DNA from 2 places in the Pantoea phyllosphaerae genome. Region 1 is predicted to be linked to the other one. Evidence: predicted binding sites of a transcription regulator. Region 1 holds the regulator's gene; the other holds the start of a gene.
What was found. Region 1 encodes CRP, which controls carbon source genes, mostly activating them, when cyclic AMP is high. Its sites were predicted from a motif close to ATGTGANNNNNNTCACAT; they were not measured.

Region 1 (4,144 bases):
CGAGCGCGGCCACTCGCGCGAGGCGGTGATGGACTCGGTGGTGCGCTCAATGGAGGATTACATTAACTTCATTACGCCGCAGTTTTCGCGCACCCATCTTAACTTCCAGCGCGTCCCGACCGTGGATACCTCCAATCCGTTCGCCGCGCGCGAAATCCCGTCGCTGGACGAGAGCTTCGTGGTCATTCACTTTCGCGGGCTGGAGAATATCGACTTCCCTTACCTGCTGGCGATGCTGCAGGGCTCCTTTATTTCGCATATCAATACGCTGGTGGTGCCGGGCGGCAAGATGGGGCTGGCGATGGAGCTGATTATGGCGCCGCTGGTGCAGCGGCTGATGGAAGGCAAACAGATCGCCTGACCAAACAATGAGTAGACGGCTCATAAGCGTAAAACGCGGGCGAGATGGGCAGAAGAGCAAAGCGTCCCGCGACAGGGATGTCGCGGGCCGAGCGAGCATGGATGCCTTGAGCGACGTTGCGATCGGCCCCTCTCACCCGCGTGAGCACCTTGCCAAAAAGTTTACGTTTTACAGCGCGACCACTTCGTAGCTGTGGGTCATCTCTACGCCCTTGCCCAGCATTAACGCCACCGAACAGTACTTCTCCGCCGAGAGATCCACCGCGCGCGCCACCGCTTTATCGCTCAGCGCCTTGCCGGTCACCACGAAATGCAGATTGATATGGGTAAACAGGCGCGGCGCCTCTTCACGACGCTCCGAGGTGAGTTTCACCTCGCAGTCCACCACATCGTTACGGCCTTTTTGCAAAATAGAGACCACGTCGATGGCGCTGCAGCCGCCCGCGGCCATCAGCACCATCTCCATCGGACTGGGCGCTTTATCGCCCGAGTTGCCGTCCATCAGGATCTGATGCCCTGACGACGACTCACCGAGAAAGGTTAATCCTTCGACCCACTTCACTCTTGCCTGCATGTTTCCACCTCAAGAATAGCCCGTTTGCCGCCAGAGTACGCGTTCGCCTGACAAACAGCAATCCAGAGTAATCCCCCCTCTGCTGAAGCGAGACAACAGAAGACAGTCGGCAAAAGCTGTGCTACAAACAGTGCTGAAAATAGTTCGTTCTGTTAAGGACGAAGACGGGACACATCAAGCGCCTGGCGCAAAATAAGGCCCGAATAATCTCCTTCAGGAGAAACGCTTGAAGCTTTCATCGCCTGGCAGGGATTAATCCCCCCGCGTTTTGGGCACGATTACAATAGAGGATAATAGCGAATGGTTCTCGGCAAACCGCAAACAGACCCTACACTCGAATGGTTCCTGTCCCATTGCCATATTCACAAATATCCATCCAAAAGTACGCTGATTCATCAGGGTGAGAAGGCTGAAACCCTCTACTACATCGTGAAAGGTTCCGTTGCGGTGCTGATCAAAGATGAAGAGGGCAAAGAGATGATCCTCTCTTACCTGAATCAGGGTGATTTTATCGGTGAGCTTGGCCTGTTTGAAGAAGGTCAGGAGCGCAGCGCCTGGGTACGTGCGAAAACCGCGTGCGAAGTAGCGGAAATTTCCTACAAGAAATTCCGCCAGCTTATCCAGGTGAATCCGGATATTTTAATGCGTCTCTCTTCGCAGATGGCGCGCCGTCTGCAGGTTACATCGGAAAAAGTGGGCAATTTAGCTTTCCTCGACGTGACCGGACGTATTGCACAAACCCTGCTTAACCTGGCGAAGCAGCCAGACGCCATGACGCATCCCGACGGCATGCAAATCAAAATTACTCGTCAGGAAATTGGCCAAATCGTTGGTTGCTCGCGCGAAACCGTGGGCCGCATTTTGAAAATGTTGGAAGACCAGAATCTGATTTCCGCACACGGCAAAACCATTGTCGTTTACGGCACCCGCTGATTTCCTCTCATACACGGCGTGATGTCACCGTTACGCCGCTACTGCTTTTAGTGAAGTGATGTGGCGCCGAATCATCTATCACCCCGAAGTTAACTATGCCCTGCGGCAGACGCTGGTGCTCTGCATTCCGGTGGCGCTCGGCTGGTTATTCGGCGATCTGCAAAAAGGGCTGCTCTTCTCTCTGGTTCCCGCCTGCTGCAACGTGGCGGGCCTGGATACGCCCCATAAACGCTTCTTCAAACGTCTGATCGTCGGCGGCTCGCTGTTCGCGCTCGGCAGCTTTCTCATCCAGCTATTAACCCTGAAAGGGGTACCGCTGCCTGCGGTGCTCTTTGCCCTGCCGCTGCTGCTGGGCGTCACCGGCGAAATCAGCCCGCTGCACGGCCGTCTGCTCTCCGGCACGCTGGTGGCGGCCATCTTTACCCTGAGCCTGATCGGCCGCATGCCAATCTATGTGCCACCGCTGCTCTATATCGGCGGCACGCTCTGGTACGGACTCTTTAACTGGTTCTGGTTCTGGCTCTGGAAAGAGCAGCCGATGCGCGAAACCCTGAGCCTGATCTACCGCGAGCTGGCGGACTACTGCGACGCGAAATATACCCTGCTGACCCAGCTTACCGACCCGGAAAAGGCGCTGCCGCCGCTGCTGGCGCGCCAGCAGAAAGCGGTCGATCTGATCAATACCTGTTATCAGCAGATGCATATGCTCTCCGCCAGCCGCGACAACAGCCATAAACGTCTGACGCGCGCGTTCCAGGTGGCGCTCGACCTGCAGGAGCATATCTCCGTCAGCCTGCATCAGCCGGAAGAGGTGCAGAAGCTGGTAGAGCGCAGCCATGCGGAAGCGGTGATCCGCTGGAACGCCAAAATCATCTCGGCGCGGCTGCGCGCGCTGGCCGACGCCATTCTCTACCATCAGTTGCCGAGTCGATTCGATATGGATAAGCCGCTCGGCGCGCTGGAGAAGATCGCCCGCCAGCATCCCGACAATCCCGTGGGCCACTTCTGCTCCTACCACTTCAGCCGCATCGCGCGCGTGCTGCGCACGCAAAAACCGCTCTATCAGCGTGACCTGATGACCGATCGCCAGCGCCGCCTGCCGCTGCTGCCCGCGCTGCGCAGCTATCTTTCGCTGAAGTCCGCCGCGCTGCGCACCGCGGCGCGCTTCGCCGTGATGCTGATGTTCGGCAGCGCGCTGGCGCTGCTGTTCGATATTCCCAAACCCTACTGGATCCTGATGACCATTATGTTCGTCAGCCAGAACGGCTACAGCGCCACGCGGGTGCGCATCCAGCACCGGGCGCTGGGTACCTTTGCCGGCCTGGCGATCGCCGCCGCCTCGCTGCGTTTCGCGGTGCCGGAATCGCTGGTGCTGCTGTTTATGCTGATAGTGACGCTGGTGAGTTATCTGGTGACGCGTAAATATTACGGCTGGTCGATGATCGGCTTTACCGTGACGGCGGTTTATTCGCTGCAGCTATTGTCGCTGAACGGCGCGCAGTTCTTGCTGCCGCGTCTGATGGACACGCTAATGGGCTGCCTGATCGCCTTCGGCGGTATGCTGTGGCTGTGGCCGCAGTGGCAAAGCGGGCTGCTGCGTCAAAACGCCCACGACGCGCTGGAAACCTATCAGGATGCGCTGCGGCTGCTGCTGGGGCCGGAGCAGGAGGCGAAGAAGCTGGCCTGGCAGCGCATGCAGGTCAATCAGGCGCATAACGCGCTCTTCAACTCGCTCAACCAGGCGATGCAGGAGCCGGGCTTCAACGCCCAGTACCTGAAAGATATGCGCCTGTGGGTGACGCACAGCCAGTTTATCGTCGAGCATATCAACGCCATGACCATCCTCGCCCGCGAGCACACCATGCTGACGCCGGACCTGGCGCAGCGCTATCTGCAGTCGTGTGAAGTGGCGCTGCAGCGCTGCCAGCAGCGGCTGGAGTATGACGGACCGGGATCGCAAACTAACGTGATGGCGGGCGTAGAGAACCTGGATGAAGGGCCGACGACGATTCTGGAGCAGCATGTGAAGCGCATTCTGGAGCATCTTAACGTGATGCATACCATCTCGTCGCTGGCGTGGAGCCAGCGGCCGCACCATGGCCGCTGGCTCATCAGACATTTGCGGAAAGGATAGTCAGGCGGTCAACGCGCGTTCTACCGCACGGGCGAAGCGCGCCATGCCCTCTTCGATATCGGTGGGCTCAATCACCAGCGACGGCGCGAAACGGATCACGTCGGTGCCCGCCACCAGCACCATCACGCCTTCCGCCGCGGCGG
Region 2 (4,144 bases), on a different contig from region 1:
ATGAAGTGCTACGCAAACCGCGTGAAGAAGAGAAGCAGTGAATTTGACGCCGTCAGGGAATTGCCGCAGGCTAGTAAAATCTGACGTTATTAGCGCAGGGCCACAAGGCACTGACGCATAATGCGTGTCACACCCTCATTATCTGAGCATAAAACGAGCGAGATACGATGACTCTGAACCTGGTAAGTGAGCAGTTGCTAACTGCTAACAATATTAATCAGCAGGATCTGTTTTCCCTGTTAGGGCAGCTTTCAGAACGTCGTCTGGATTATGCCGACCTCTACTTTCAGTCCAGCTTCCATGAATCCTGGGTGCTGGAGGACAGAATTATCAAAGACGGCTCCTGGCATATCGACCAGGGCGTGGGCGTGCGCGCCGTCAGCGGCGAAAAAACCGGCTTCGCCTATGCGGACCAGATTACCCTGAACGCGCTGCGCCAGTCGGCGGAAGCGGCGCGCAGCATCGTGCGCGAGCAGGGCAACGGCAAGGCGCATACTCTTTCCAGCGTGATGCATCGCGCGCTCTATCAGCCGATTAACCCGCTCGACAGCCTGACGCGCGAAGATAAAATTGCGCTGCTGCAGCGCGTCGACAAAGTGGCGCGCGCCGCAGACGCGCGCGTGCAGGAGGTCAACGCCAGCCTGACCGGCGTTTACGAGCAGGTGCTGGTGGCGGCGACCGACGGCACGCTGGCAACGGACGTGCGTCCGCTGGTGCGCCTCTCCGTCAGCGTGCTGGTTGAGGATAACGGCAAACGCGAACGCGGCGCCAGCGGCGGCGGCGCGCGCGTCGGCTACGAATTCTTCCTCGCTGATGAAAACGGCGACGTGCGCGCCGACGCCTGGGCGAAAGAGGCGGTGCGTATGGCGCTGGTCAACCTTTCCGCCGTCGCCGCACCGGCAGGCGCGTTGCCGGTGGTGCTGGGCGCGGGCTGGCCGGGCGTGCTGCTGCATGAAGCGGTAGGCCACGGCCTGGAAGGCGACTTCAACCGCCGCGAAACCTCGGTATTCAGCGGCAAGATGGGCCAGCTGGTGGCGTCCGAACTCTGCACCGTAGTGGATGACGGCACCCTCGAAGGGCTGCGCGGTTCGCTGGCGGTAGATGACGAAGGCGTGCCGGGCCAGTACAACGTGCTGATCGAAAACGGCGTGCTGAAAGGCTATATGCAGGACAAGCTCAACGCGCGTCTGATGGGCGTCGCGCCGACCGGTAACGGCCGCCGCGAGTCCTATGCGCATCTGCCGATGCCGCGTATGACCAACACCTATATGCTGGCGGGCAAATCGACGCCGCAGGAGATTATCGAAAGCGTCGAATATGGCATCTACGCGCCTAATTTCGGCGGCGGTCAGGTCGACATCACCTCCGGCAAATTTGTCTTCTCGACCTCAGAGGCCTACCTGATTGAGAACGGCAAGGTGACGAAGCCGGTGAAAGGTGCCACGCTCATCGGTTCCGGCATTGAAGCAATGCAGCAAATCTCAATGGTCGGCAACGATCTGGCGCTGGATAAAGGCGTCGGCGTATGCGGTAAAGAGGGCCAGAGCGTACCGGTCGGCGTCGGTCAGCCGACGCTGAAGCTGGATAAACTCACCGTCGGCGGCACCGCCTGATCGTCCGCCCATCGCTGACAGCGCGCGCAGGGCTACGCGCCCCGCGCGCGCATCTGGCAAGGATGCCAGCCCTAGCGCTTTGAGCGCTGGTCACGGCGCAGGTCGTCAGCTGGCGCGATGCTGCTGATACTGCTCCGCCACCTGCTGGAAATACTCCGTGAGATAGTCGATGCACACCTGCACCTTCAGCGGCAGCTTATCCTTCTCGGTATAAAGCGCATACACCGGACGGGGATCGGACTGATACTGCGGGAAAAGAATATCGATCTCCCCTGCGTTAATCTCCTCAATCACCCACATCATCGGCACATAGGCGATACCGTTACCAGCCTTGAGCCAGCGGATCAGCGTCAGCGAATCGTTGGTGACGAAACGGCCCTGCGGCGAGAGGCGCGAAACCAGCCCTTCGGGCGCGATTAGCTCGAAATTGTTATCGGGACGCACGCTGTACTCAAGCCAGGAAAAGTTATCGACATCTGCCGGCTTCTCTGGCACGCCGTGCTGCTGCAGATAGCTTTTCGCCGCGCACACCACCATTGGCATCGCGCCGAGGCGGCGAGAAAAAAGGCTGGAGTCCTTCAGCGCGCCCACGCGAATCACTAAATCGAGCCCGTCGGCGATCAGGTCCGGCGCCGGAATGCCCGCCACCAGATTTACGCTCAGGCCGGGGTACTCGCGCAGCATATTGCTGGTCATTTCGGCGAGGACGTTTTGCGCCATGGTAGAGGAGCTGCCGATGCGCAGCGTGCCGACCGGCGTATTGTTGAACGCGTAGAGCTGCTCGTGCACCTGCGTGGCTTCAGCCAGCATGCGGCGACAGCCCTGATAATAGATTTTACCCGCCTCGGTCAGGCCGATACTGCGCGTGCTGCGGTTCAGCAGCTTAACCTGTAGCTCATCTTCCAGTTTCGCCATAATCTGACTGATAGACGAAACGCTGAGGTGAAGCTGGCGTGCGGCGGCGGTAAAAGAACCTAATTCAACCACTTTGGCGAAAATTGACATGCCTTTCAGTCGTTCCATTGTTTACTCTGATTAAAAAGTGATTTAGCTCACATTCTGTAGAAAACGTATAGTCAGGCGCGTTACTATATGCGCGCCCGGGTATTTCCCGGTGATTCGCTTTTGCCCGGGAAGGGTCAAGCTGACCTGATGCAAACGTCTGTTGCCGCCCGATGATACGCTATTATTTACTCAGCAGTGGTTCGGATGCTGTCATCCGCCACCCAGCCGTTGCGGCTTGCAGCCGGGCAGGCTAAGGATCATCCCGGCATGGTCGTACTAAGGATCCCTGATGAGTGTGCTTCCGGTTTTTGTCGTATTTGGGCTCTCTTTCCCGCCCATCTTCATTGAGTTAATCGTCTCGCTAATGCTGTTCTGGCTGGTGAAACGACTGCTGACGCCAAGCGGTATCTACGATCTCGTATGGCATCCGGCGCTTTTTAACACGGCGCTCTACTGCTGTGTGTTTTACCTGGTATCCCGTCTATTCGTCTGAGGTCTAAGTGAAATCGCTAATAAGAAAAATCGCGCGTTACGCGATTACTATCCTGCTGGTTATCATCGCTATTGTTATCATCTTTCGCGCCTGGGTGTTTTACACCGAGTCGCCGTGGACGCGCGACGCTAAATTCGCGGCGGATGTCGTGGCGATTTCGCCGGACGTGACGGGTTTGATTACCGACGTACCCGTGCATGACAACCAGCTGGTAAAAAAGGGCGATACCCTGTTTGTCGTGGATCGTCCACGCTATCAAAAAGCGCTGGATCAGGCGCAGGCCGACGTCGAGTACTACCAGGCGCTGGTCAGCGAAAAACGTCGTGAGGCGTCGCGCCGCAACCAGCTGGGCACCTCGGCGATGTCGCGCGAAGCGATCGACCAGGCGAACAACGATCTGCAAACCACGGAACATCAGCTGGCGAAATCGATCGCCACGCGGGACCTGGCGAAGATCGATCTGGATCGCACTGCCATCACCGCGCCGTCCGACGGCTGGGTGACCAACCTCAACGTCTACAAGGGCGAATTCATTACCCGTGGTTCGGTGGCGGTAGCGCTGGTGCAGCAGCACTCTTTCTACGTGCTGGCCTATCTTGAAGAGACCAAGCTGCACGGCGTCGAGCCGGGTTATCGCGCCGAAGTGACGCCGCTCGGCAGCAACGTGGTGCTGCGTGGCACCGTCGACAGCGTCGCCGCTGGCGTGACCAACAGCAGCAGCTCGGTCGACAATAAAGGCATGGCGACCGTGGATTCCAACCTCGAGTGGGTACGTCTGGCGCAGCGCGTTCCGGTGCGCGTTCGTCTCGATAGGCAGCCCGGCAATCGCTTCCCGGCGGGCACTACCGCGACGGTGGTGATTACCGGCCAGCACGATCGCGCCGATACGCAGGTGTCGCCGATGTCGCGTCTCTTCAATCGCCTGCGTGAGTTTGGTTAAGCGGGGGCGATATGATCGAGTTCCTGCGTTTCCCGATCAAGCTGACCTTCGCGCTGGTGGCAGCGCTGATGATCGGCTTTCACCTTAATCTTG

Region 2: aaeR (HTH-type transcriptional activator AaeR) is a predicted target of CRP. The motif match lies at 2,654-2,671, and genes of this name have one in related genera.

Annotation. Positions count from the first base shown of each region.
Region 1 covers NZ_JBPFDE010000006.1:220,403-224,546, reverse strand. Annotated here, with positions in the region: gene ACR6A7_RS10805 (phosphoribulokinase) at 1-361, shown strand, start outside; gene ACR6A7_RS10800 (OsmC family protein) at 530-934, opposite strand; gene crp (cAMP-activated global transcriptional regulator CRP) at 1,235-1,867, shown strand; gene ACR6A7_RS10790 (YccS/YhfK family putative transporter) at 1,926-4,001, shown strand; gene argD (bifunctional acetylornithine/succinyldiaminopimelate transaminase) at 4,002-4,144, opposite strand, start outside.
Region 2 covers NZ_JBPFDE010000022.1:24,588-28,731, forward strand. Annotated here, with positions in the region: gene yhdP (AsmA2 domain-containing protein YhdP) at 1-41, shown strand, start outside; gene tldD (metalloprotease TldD) at 168-1,613, shown strand; gene aaeR (HTH-type transcriptional activator AaeR) at 1,719-2,636, opposite strand; gene aaeX (p-hydroxybenzoic acid efflux pump operon protein AaeX) at 2,908-3,111, shown strand; gene aaeA (p-hydroxybenzoic acid efflux pump subunit AaeA) at 3,119-4,051, shown strand; gene aaeB (p-hydroxybenzoic acid efflux pump subunit AaeB) at 4,063-4,144, shown strand, end outside.